DNA from 2 places in the Sphingobium sp. B2 genome. Region 2 is predicted to be linked to the other one. Evidence: riboswitches for the same ligand, from Rfam matches in the RefSeq annotation. Region 2 holds a riboswitch; the other holds the start of a gene.
The links. A riboswitch is a leader RNA that binds a small molecule or an ion and turns the genes downstream of it on or off. The one in region 2 is predicted to bind thiamine pyrophosphate.
Positions count from the first base shown of each region.

Region 1: linked by a shared signal. The riboswitch ahead of thiC (phosphomethylpyrimidine synthase ThiC) and the one ahead of FE851_RS17070 (TonB-dependent receptor) in region 2 are both predicted to bind thiamine pyrophosphate.

Region 1 is NZ_VDBZ01000001.1:124,093-129,729, reverse strand. It holds gene FE851_RS00625 (AbrB/MazE/SpoVT family DNA-binding domain-containing protein) at 1-210, opposite strand, end outside; gene thiC (phosphomethylpyrimidine synthase ThiC) at 621-2,591, opposite strand; TPP riboswitch at 2,636-2,745, opposite strand; gene FE851_RS00615 (transglutaminase family protein) at 2,883-4,706, shown strand; gene FE851_RS00610 (transglutaminase family protein) at 4,738-5,637, shown strand, end outside.
Region 2 is NZ_VDBZ01000002.1:291,276-296,912, reverse strand. It holds gene FE851_RS17070 (TonB-dependent receptor) at 1-1,911, opposite strand, end outside; TPP riboswitch at 1,902-2,029, opposite strand; gene FE851_RS17065 (carbohydrate porin) at 2,220-3,395, shown strand; gene FE851_RS17060 (MFS transporter) at 3,392-4,630, opposite strand; gene FE851_RS17055 (aldehyde dehydrogenase) at 4,813-5,637, shown strand, end outside.

The sequences.
Region 1 (5,637 bases), on a different contig from region 2:
CAATATATCGCGATCTTCCCGCATAATCTGTTCGGCCAAATCCATCTTGGCCCCGAAATCGGGGTCGGCGGCGGTCAACCGGATACCGTCGGGCGCTTGCGTGACATAGAGCATGTCCCCCGGCCCGACGCGCAACTGCGCCAGCAACTCCTTGGGCAGGATGACCCCGGCGCTATTGCCGATTTTCGTGATTTTGAGGGGGGTGTTCATACGGGAGTTATAACGCAATATGTCGCGATTGCCAATTTAATCGGAATCGATCTGATCGCCCAGTCCTGCCCTTCTTAAATGCTCCGCCCAATCGGGGCGGCAATTCCGCGCTCTGATACAATCCACTTCACCAACGTGCATTGCGTCCATCATCCGACCAAACTCATCCTCGGTTTCTGGCTGATGGGAAACATAGCAATGTGGCGTTTCTCCATCGGGTACCCAAGCCAGCAGATCGGGGGCCACATCTTCCCAAACGCCACAGGATATGCAGCAACCATCCTCAACATAGAATGTGCCCGGCACATTGGCTGGATGCGGCGGCAACGGAGAGTAATTAGCTACAGCCAACGGTTGCCGGACCGATCGTCCCAAAAATCTGTTCAGCCAATACCGGATCATCCTACCCCTCAATCCCGTTCCCTGTCCCCAGCGCCCATATATAGCTCGCTGCCGGTTTCCCTGAACACCCGGCTCATTTCCGCCATACCCTTTTCAGCGGTGGCGGCGTCCAGCGGTGCGCGCCCTCCACCGTTCGGCTGCGCCGGACGGTCCCCTTCCCCGTGCCGGGGAGGATTGGCGGCGATGAAGGTGTCGGCGTCCTGATTTTGCTTTGCGGCGAAATCGCGGACCTCCTGCGTGATTTTCATCGAGCAGAATTTGGGGCCGCACATCGAGCAGAAATGGGCTGACTTCGCGCCTTCGGCGGGGAGCGTCTGGTCGTGATATTGTTCGGCGGTGTCGGGATCGAGGCTCAAGTTGAACTGGTCGCGCCAGCGGAATTCGAAGCGGGCGCGGCTCAGGGCGTCGTCGCGGACCTTGGCGGCGGGGTGGCCCTTGGCGAGATCGGCGGCGTGGGCGGCCAGCTTGTAGGTGACGACGCCGACCTTCACATCGTCGCGGTCGGGCAGGCCCAGATGCTCCTTGGGCGTGACATAGCAGAGCATCGCCGTGCCGTACCAGCCGATCATGGCCGCGCCGATGCCGCTGGTGATATGGTCGTATCCCGGCGCGATGTCGGTAGTGAGCGGCCCCAGCGTATAGAAGGGGGCTTCGCCGCAGGCTTCGAGCTGCTTGTCCATATTCTGCTTGATCTTGTGCATGGGGACATGGCCCGGCCCCTCGATCATCACCTGCACATCCTGCGCCCAGGCGCGTTTGGTGAGTTCGCCGAGCGTGTAGAGTTCGGAAAACTGCGCTTCGTCATTGGCGTCGGCGATCGAGCCGGGGCGCAGGCCGTCGCCCAGGCTGTAGGCGATGTCATAGGCTTTGCAGATTTCGGTGATCTCGTCGAAATGCTCGTAGAGGAAGCTTTCCTTGTGATGGCTGAGGCACCATTTCGCCATGATCGAGCCGCCGCGCGAGACGATGCCGGTGACGCGCTTCGCCGTCATCGGGATATAGGCGAGGCGGACGCCCGCATGGATGGTGAAATAATCGACGCCCTGTTCGGCCTGCTCGATCAGCGTGTCGCGGAAAATATCCCAGGTCAGTTCCTCGGCCACGCCGCCGACCTTTTCGAGCGCTTGATAGATGGGGACGGTGCCGATCGGCACGGGCGAGTTGCGGATGATCCATTCGCGCGTGTCATGGATGTTGCGGCCCGTGGACAGGTCCATCACCGTGTCCGCGCCCCAGCGGATCGACCAGACCAGCTTGTCGACTTCGGACGCGACGTCGCTGGCGACGGCGGAGTTGCCGATATTGGCGTTGATCTTGACCAGGAAATTGCGGCCGATCGCCATCGGTTCGGATTCGGGGTGGTTGATGTTGCTGGGGATGATCGCCCGGCCGCGCGCGACTTCGTCACGGACGAATTCGGGCGTCACATAATCGGGGATGGCCGCGCCCCAATCCTGCCCGTCGCGGATATATTCGGCGAGGCGCGCGCGGCCCAGATTTTCGCGTTCCGCGACATATTCCATTTCCGGCGTGATGATGCCGCGGCGGGCATAGTGCATCTGGCTGACATTCGCGCCGGGTTTGGCGCGCAGCGGACGGCGGTGATGACCGGGGAATTGGGCGACGCCGCCGGAGCGATCCGGGCCTTTGAGGCCGTTATCTTCGGGCTTTACTGCGCGCGGATCATAATCCTCCACATCGCCGCGCGCCATGATCCAGTCGCGGCGCAATTGCGGCAGGCCCGCCATGATGTCGATCTGCGCATTGGGATCGGTATAAGGGCCGGACGTGTCATAGACCCGCACCGGCGGCTCGCCGCTGCCCGGTTCCAGCGTGATTTCGCGCATTGCGACGTTGAGCGGGCCGACATGGATTTTCTTCGATCCACGGATAGCGCCAGTGGTAACGTTCATTGCCGCCTGCCGGCGGATGAAGCCTTCGGCTTCGGGCATCTCTGTACGGGCGGGGACGTCTGCCATAAGTCACTCTCCTTGCAGCGAAAGAGAGAGAATGCGGGCGGTGTGAGTGCGCGCTTAACCCTCCCTACGCCGGTGTTAGCCGGATCAGGTTCAGCGGGTCGCGGCCACAAAGCCGCCTCTCAACCGTCTGCGGACGGTCCCCCGGGGATGGCGGCAAGGGTAATGGGTTTGGCGGGCGGGGTCCAGTGACTTGTCGCTGCATCGCCGGGGCGGGCCGGAGCCGCGCAGATTCTTTGCCCCCCGAACCATTTGCATATTGCATTGCAACAGGGGGTAGCGTTTGATCCCGCCATGCTCAAAGCCGCGCTCCACCACCGCACTGCCTATCGCTACAGCCGCCCGATCCGGCTTGGTCCGCAGGTCATCCGCCTGCGCCCCGCGCCGCACAGCCGGACCAAAGTGCCCAATTATGCGCTGAAAATCGAGCCGGCGGGGCATTTCCTGAACTGGCAGCAGGACCCGCACGGCAACTGGCTGGCGCGCATCGTCTTTCCAGAGCCAGTCGATCATTTCACGATAGAGGTCGACCTGCTGGCCGATCTGGACATCATCAACCCGTTCGATTTCTTCGTGGAGCCGTACGCGGAAAATTATCCGTTCGCCTATGACGAGCAGCTGAAAACCGATCTGGCCGCCTATTTCGATGTCGAGCCACAAGGGCCGCTGTTCGAAAAGATGGTGGACCAATATGCCGGGCATGAAAGCCGTACCGTCGACTTCCTGGTCGAGGTGAACCGCCGCCTGCAACAGCAGGTCGGCTATGTCATCCGCATGGAAGCGGGCGTCCAGACGCCGGAGGAGACGCTGGAGATCGGCACCGGGTCATGCCGCGATTCCGCCTGGCTGCTGGTGCAATTGCTGCGTCGGCTGGGCTTTGCCGCGCGCTTCGTGTCTGGCTATTCGATCCAGCTGGTCGCGGACGTCGAGCCGATCGAGGGGCCAAAGGGGGTCAGCCAGGATGTCGTCGACCTGCACGCCTGGGCAGAGGCCTATGTGCCGGGCGCGGGCTGGGTGGCGCTGGACGCGACCAGCGGCATGTTTGCGGGCGAAGGCCATATCCCGCTCTGCGCGACGCCGCACTACAAGTCCGCCGCGCCGATCAGCGGCATGGCCGAACCTGCCGAGGTCAATTTCGATTTCGCGATGACCGTCAGCCGCATTGCCGAGGCGGTGCGGATCACCAAGCCCTTCACCGACAAGCGATGGGACGCGGTAATGGCGCTGGGGGCGAAGGTGGACGCGGATTTGCAGGCGCAGGACATGCGGCTGACGATCGGTGGCGAGCCGACCTTCGTGGCGGTGGATGGCGGCGATGCGGGCGAATGGAATGGCGATGCGGTCGGCCCGACCAAGGCGGCCTATGCCGACCGGCTGATCCGCAAGCTGCGCGGCCAGTTCGCGCCGGGCGGCCTGCTGCATCATGGACAGGGCAAATGGTATCCGGGCGAAAGCCTGCCGCGTTGGGCCTATGCCGTCTATTGGCGGACGGACGGCACGCCGATCTGGCACGATGAAAGCCTGATCGCGCCCGACGATGCGCCCGACGGCGCGCGCAGCGTGACGCCCGACGACGCCCGCGCTTTCCTGAGCCATATGGCAGCCCATATGGGCTTTTCCGACGACTATACCCATGCGGTCTTTGAAGATCCGGCGGTCTGGTCGATCAAGGAATCGGAACTGCCGATCAACGCCACCACCGACGATCCCAAGATCAGCGATCCCGAAGCGCGCGCGCGGATGGTCAAGACGTTCGAGCGTGGCCTGGACCAGCCGGTCGGCTATGTCCTGCCGGTGCAGCGCTGGCAGTCGCAGGCGAGCACGCCGCGCTGGCAGAGCGAAATCTGGCAATTGCGGCGCGGCAAGCTGTTCGCGGTGCCGGGGGATTCGGCGCTGGGGTATCGCCTGCCGCTGGGGTCGCTGCCTTATGTCCCGCCGTCGGACTATCCCTATATCCACCCCCGCGACACCAGTGAGCCGCGCGAGCCTTTGCCCGATTTTCGGGCGCAGGTGATGCAGCAGGCCGATGTCGAGGAGGTGCGCGCGCAGCAATCGCAGCGGGTCGCCGGGCCGGAGGGCGGCATGGCCGCGCAGGACCTGTCTCTTATACACATCTAGATGTGTATAAGAGACAGAGCCGCGCGAGCCTTTGCCCGATTTTCGGGCGCAGGTGATGCAGCAGGCCGAGGTCGAGGAGGTGCGCGCGCAGCAATCGCAGCGGGTCGGCGGGCCGGAGGGCGGCAGGGCCGCGCAGGACCGGGGGGAACAGGTGATCATCGAAGCGGCGGTCCGTACCGCCGTGACGGTGGAGCCGCGCGGCCATTATCTGTCGGTATTCCTGCCGCCGGTACAGGCGCTGGAAGATTATCTGGAGCTGATCGCCGAGGTCGAGGCGGCAGCCGAAGCGTTGCGGATTCCGGTGCGGATCGAGGGCTATTCGCCCCCGCCCGATCCGCGCATCGCGGTGCTGAAAGCCACGCCCGACCCCGGCGTGATCGAGGTGAATGTCCATCCCGCATCCAGTTGGGACGAAACGGTCGCGATCACCGAACAGCTATACGCCTATGCCCGCGAATGCGACCTGACCGCCGACAAGTTCATGGTCGATGGCCGGTCGGTCGGCACCGGCGGGGGCAATCATATCGTGCTGGGCGGCCCGACGCTCAACGATTCGCCCTTCATCCGGCGGCCCGACCTGCTCAAGAGCTTCGTCCTCTACTGGCAGCGGCACCCTTCGCTTTCCTACCTGTTTTCGGGCCTGTGCATCGGGCCGACGAGCCAGGCGCCGCGCATCGACGAGGCGCGGCATGATGGCCTCTATGAACTGGAGATCGCGCTGGCGCAGGTGCCCAATCCCTTTGCCGGGGAAGGCGCACCCCCGGCCCCCTGGCTGGTCGATCGGCTGTTCCGCAACCTGCTGGTCGATGTGACGGGCAACACCCACCGCACCGAAATCTGCATCGACAAGATGTTCTCGCCCGATGGGCCGACCGGACGGCTGGGGCTGCTGGAGTTTCGCGGTTTTGAAATGCCGCCCGAAGCGCGGATG
Region 2 (5,637 bases):
GTCGATCTCGAAATCGACGCGAGAGACATAGGCGACACTAAGCCGAACATTGACAGTCGCAGGTCCGGCCGCGCCCTGCCAGCCAATACCGCTGTTGATGGTCCAGTCCGGCGCGTTGGGGGTGCGCTTGCCGCTCATGTCCAGGATAGCGGGTTCACCCGGTTCTGGCGTGGGGTTGGGCGTGAAATAGGTGCCGGTGCGGCTGTGGGTCCAGGCCAGCCCGCTATCCAGGCTGAAGCCCGCGCCCAGCGCCGCCTGCGCCGAAGCTTCGATCCCGTGGACATCGACCTGTGGCACCGACAGGACGACCGAATTGCCAAGAAACACGGTGTTCTGGAAATTGTCATAGTCAGTGATGAAGCCCGCAAGCGACAGGCGGATACGCCCATCCGCGCTCTCACCCTTGACGCCCGCCTCGACCGAGCGGGTGGTTTCGGCCGGGAACACGGCCTGCCATACATCGGTCGGGCCGGGCAGGGGGTTGAAACCGCCCGCCTTGAAACCGATCGCGCCGGTGACATAGGCGGTCAGATGATCGGTCGGGCGCCAGGCGAGGGACAGTTTGGGCTGCCATTTCTCGAACGTCCGGGCACGTTGCGCGACCGTCGTTCCACTCACAGTACCGACCGTATCTTCCTTGCGCCGGTCGCGGTCATAGCGCAGCGCCAGCGTGGCTTCGACCTTTGGCGCAATATCGTAGCTCGCCTGCCCGAAAACACCGATCTGGCTGGAGCGGGTTTCCGCGCGCAGCGCTTCGCTGCCGAACAGCAGCGGCCCGAAATCATCGGTCCGGTTGCGCTCCAGCCGCTGGTAGAAGAGGCCGACATGCCAGCGCAGTGGCCCATCCCCGCGTGACGTCAGCCGGGTTTCGCTGGTCCAGGCTTTTATATCAACAGGTTGGGAGATGGGTTGAATACCATCCGGGAACAATGGTGCGCCGAACAGCGTCAATGGCTTGTCGTTGCGAAAATCCAGTTCTTCAACGAAATCCTTATGATAATCGTCATAGCCGCCGGTCCATGTGAAGAGCAGCCCGTCACCCGCTTCCTGTTCATAGCTGGCCTGCGCGCCCCACCATGTACGCGATGCCCGCCCTTCAAAATCCCCGAACGGGTCGGTCAGTGCCGCGCCCGACAGTCGCCCGCCATAAAGGCCAGTAACATTGCCCGATGAAATATAGGCCGCCCCGCCTTCTTCATTGGCCCAGCCCAGGCGAAAGCGGAACGTCGCCGTTTCGTTCAGCGCAACCTTTGCCTTCAGGCGCAGATTGCGGCTGATGCTGCCATCGACCTTCTTGTCCAGAAAGCTGTTGCGGATGAAGCCGTCGCTGTTGCGATAGGAACCGGCCAGGCGCAATTGCACCTGTTCCGACACCGGGGCGTTGAGCACACCATCGGCGGTCCAGGTCAGGCCGTTGCCGATCCCGACGGCTGCTTCGCCGCCCCAGTCCGGGCCGGGATCGTTGGTCGTCATGGCGATGGCCCCGCCCGATGCCGACCGGCCGAACAAGGCGCCCTGCGGCCCCTTCAAAATCTCGACCCGCGCCAGATCATAGGGGCGTAGCGTGAAGAGTTCGGAATCGGGCAACGCCAATCCGTCGACAATATAGGCGATGGAGGGCGATTGGCTGCGGTTGGTGGATACGCCCCGCACGGATATGAGGTTGGTGCCAGGATCCTGATCGTTGATGATGAAGATGCCGGGCGTTGCCGCGATGAAATCGTCGATCGTGGTCAGGCGCTGCGCGGCGATGGCGGCGGGACCATAGACGGCGATCGTGTCGGGCACCTGGATTTCGGCTTCTGCGCGGCCGCGCGCGGTGACGACGATGCTGTCGTCCGCATGGGCGTAGCCTGAACCCAGTAGCAGTGCGATCGATATTGCAGGCGACATAATGGCGTAAAGACGCATATCCCTATTCCTCCGCCGGTGTGAGCCGGATCAGGTTCGCGGGTTTGCAGACTGGACGCCCCCTGCGCCCGATCCGCCTCTCAGCCCTGACAGCGCCAGGACACCCCGTGGGTTGAAACTGTCGGTGCGCCTATGGCGTCCTGCACCGGGCGTCAATCGATGGCTGAGGGTCTGGCGCATATTCATGCTGAAATGGGGTCGGTTTTCAGTCGACTATGGCGTCTGGCGAGGATCATCCGTTATCGACGCCGCAGCCCGACCTTTATTCTTCCTGTTGCTATGACCTGCGTACCGGCCCTTTTACCATCATGATGATCGCCCCCTTTCTATTGCTGGCCGCTGCGGCGGATGATGCGTTGCCGCGGCGACCCCATTCGCACATCCATGCGGCGGGAGAGATTGACGAGACGCAGGGGCCAGTGCTGCTGGAGGTCACCTATACCGGCGAAGTGATGGCCAATGTAGCGGGCGGATTGAAGCGGCGCGCGCGCTATCTCGATAATCTCGACATAGTGCTGGAGGCCGATCTGGAGGCGACGCTGGGTTGGCGCGGGGCCGAGGCGCATGTTTATGGCCTCTACAATAATGGCGCGTCGATTTCCAACGCGGTGGGGGACGTGCACGCAGTCAGCAATATCGAAACGGGGACGCGGGCGATCAGACTATATGAAGCCTGGATCAACCAGACGATCGCGCCCGGCCTGTCGCTGAAGGCAGGATTATATGATCTCAACTCGGAATTTGACGCGCTCGACGCCGCTGGCGTTTTCGTCGGCAGCGCGCATGGGATCGGCAGCGATATTTCGCTGACGGGTCGCAATGGTCCGTCGATCTTCCCATGGACATCGCTGGCCGCGCGTGTCGAATGGCAGCCGGCCGAGGGCTGGGCTGTGCGCGCGGCGATATTGGACGGGGTACCGGGCGATCCCGATCATCCGGCCCGCACCGCGATCAAACTGGGTAACGGCGATGGCGCGCTGCTGATCGGTGAACTCGACGTGCCGATTGCCGGCGCGCGACTGTTGCTGGGGCATTGGCGCTACACAGCGACGTTCGAAGCCTGGGACGGCAGCATGGGGCGGGGCAATGCCGGGGTCTATCTGCGTGGGGAAATGCCGCTGATGACCGATGGCGATGAGAAGGTGGACGGCTTCTTCCGGCTTGGGACGTCAAGCGGGCGGTTCAATATGTTCGACCGGTTCGCCAGTCTGGGCGTAAAATGGACAGGCGCGGTGAACGGGCGGCCGGAGGACGAACTTGGTTTGGCGGTGGTGACCGCCTCCACATCCCCCGATTATCGCCGAAGCAGTGCCGCGCAGCGCACTGAATCGGTCGCCGAAATCACCTATCGTGCGCCGCTGTCGCCATGGCTCACGGTGCAGCCCAACCTGCAATATGTCCACAATCCCGGCGCTGACCCGACCATCCGCGACGCCTGGGTCGTCGGGCTGCGCTTTGCCATTGGTTCGCGCCTGATCGACTAGGGGTGATCGCATCCGGACTGGCCAGCGCGACGTGCGGCGGGCAGGGCGAATGTGATCAGCAGGCAAAGCGCCATCGGCAGGATCGCGAACAGGAAGAAGGGCCCCGGACCCGCGCCGTTGCCGATCAGCCAGCCACCGGCCAGCGGCCCGCCGATCGCGCCGATACGGGCGACTGCCACGCCAAAGCCAATGGCAGTGGCCAGGCAATCGGGCGGAAAGACGCCGGTGACGACCGCCATGATGCACAGATGGACCCCGACAATGCCGCCGCCCGCCACCAGCAGCAGCAAGTTGGTCGACAAAGTCCCGGCAGACAGGATCGCCAGCAGGGCGAAAGCCGCGATGATCGTGACATAGGCGCCCGCAAGCGCCAGCACGGCATGGTTGCGATCAATCAGCCAGGCGAGCGCCAGAGCGATGACCAGTCCACCCGACTGGATGATGGTGATCGATCGTGCGGCCTGATCCAGCGTGAAGCCCGCCTGCGGCAGCAGGGTCGGCGTCCAACTGATGATAAGATAGAGGCCGAAAGCATTGATACCATAGAGTAATGCAAAAACGATCGTCGGGAACCGCAGCGGCCTGCGCAATATGCGGGCAAGCGGGCGGACAGCGCGGGCGTCAGTTCCGGGCTCTGCTTTCTTTTCGGGCGGAAATAGCAGGAACAGGGCGAGCGCAAGCAGCAATGTCGCTGCGCCCGGCAACAGGAACAGGGCGCGCCAACCGCCCAGCGCGATCAGCGGTGGCGCAATCAGGCCCGCGACGATCGCGCCAAAGGAGATGCCGAGCGATACGATCGTCAACGTGCTTGCGCGTCGCCCCGGCGGCGCCCAGATCGCAGCCAGCGCGGTGACGTTGGGCAGGCATGCACCCAGTGCCAAGCCAGTCAGCAAGCGCCATATGATGAAGCTGGCGATGTTCGTTCCGCTGGCCGTCGCCATGGTCAACAGGCCGATACATATGACCGAGAGGGTGATCATCCGGCGCCGGCCGAAGCGATCCCCCAGCGGCGCCAGCAAAACCGCGCCGACGCCCAGGCCCAGCAATACCGCCGAAAGGGCAAAGCCGAAGCGGGCGGGCGGAATGTCCAGTGCCTTTGCGATATGGGGCAACGCCAGCGGCATCGCTGCCAGATCATAGCCATCGACGAACAGAACCAGCCCGCACAGGAACAGCGACAGGATCAGCCGCGGGGTAAAAGATGGCGTTATGCCCATGTCCTGCGGACTGGTCATGGATCGGCGTTCCTCTCTGTGGGCATTGCGCAGCGCTTATCGTAACGAATGATATAATTGGTTGGCGCCACCCCAGCCTGTCAAGCGCTAAAAAACGAGCGAACGGGTTGCGATAATAATAACGACCGTTATAGTGTGCCGCTGAAAAGGGCGTACTGCGCCAGCCAGGAAGAGGATAGACCATGGTTCCCGACAACATCCATATCGCCCATCCCGACAAGCTGTTCATTGGTGGCGCGTGGGTCGGATCGACGGCTGACCGGATGATCGAAATCGTTTCGCCCAATAGCGAGGCGGTTATTGCCCGCGTCGTCGATGGGACCGAAGCGGACATGGATCGCGCCGTCGCTGCCGCGCGCACGGCGTTCGATGATGGCCCATGGTCCACCATGGCGCCTGCCGAGCGTGGCGCGATCGTGCGGCGGATGGGCGAAGAATTGGGCAAGCGCGCGCCTGAACTGTCGGCCGCCTGGACGGCGCAGGTCGGTGGCCTCGCCAGCTTTGCGCCAATCATGACTGGTGGTGCGACCGCGACATTCATGGCGATCGCAGGCTATGCCGACAGCTTTCCCTTTGTCGAAAAGCGTCCGGCGAGCCAGGTCCATACGGCGATCGTGGCGCAGGAACCCGCTGGCGTTGTCGCCGCGATCGCGCCCTGGAACGCACCCTATGGCATCATGTCGTCCAAGGTCGCCTATGCCATGGTTGCAGGCTGCACCGTCATCATGAAGCCTTCGCCGGAGACCCCGCTGGAAGCCTATATCATAGCCGAAGCGGCGGAAGCGGCAGGGGTGCCCGCAGGCGTGGTCAATCTGGTCGCGGCGGGACGAGACGCATCCGACCATCTGGTCCGCAACCCCGGCATCGACAAGGTGACTTTCACCGGATCGACGCTGGCGGGCAAGCGGATCGGCGAGGTCTGCGCCGGGCGGGTCGCGCGCTGCACGCTGGAACTGGGCGGCAAATCGGCAGCGATCGTGCGCGACGATTTTCCCTTAGAGGTCGCC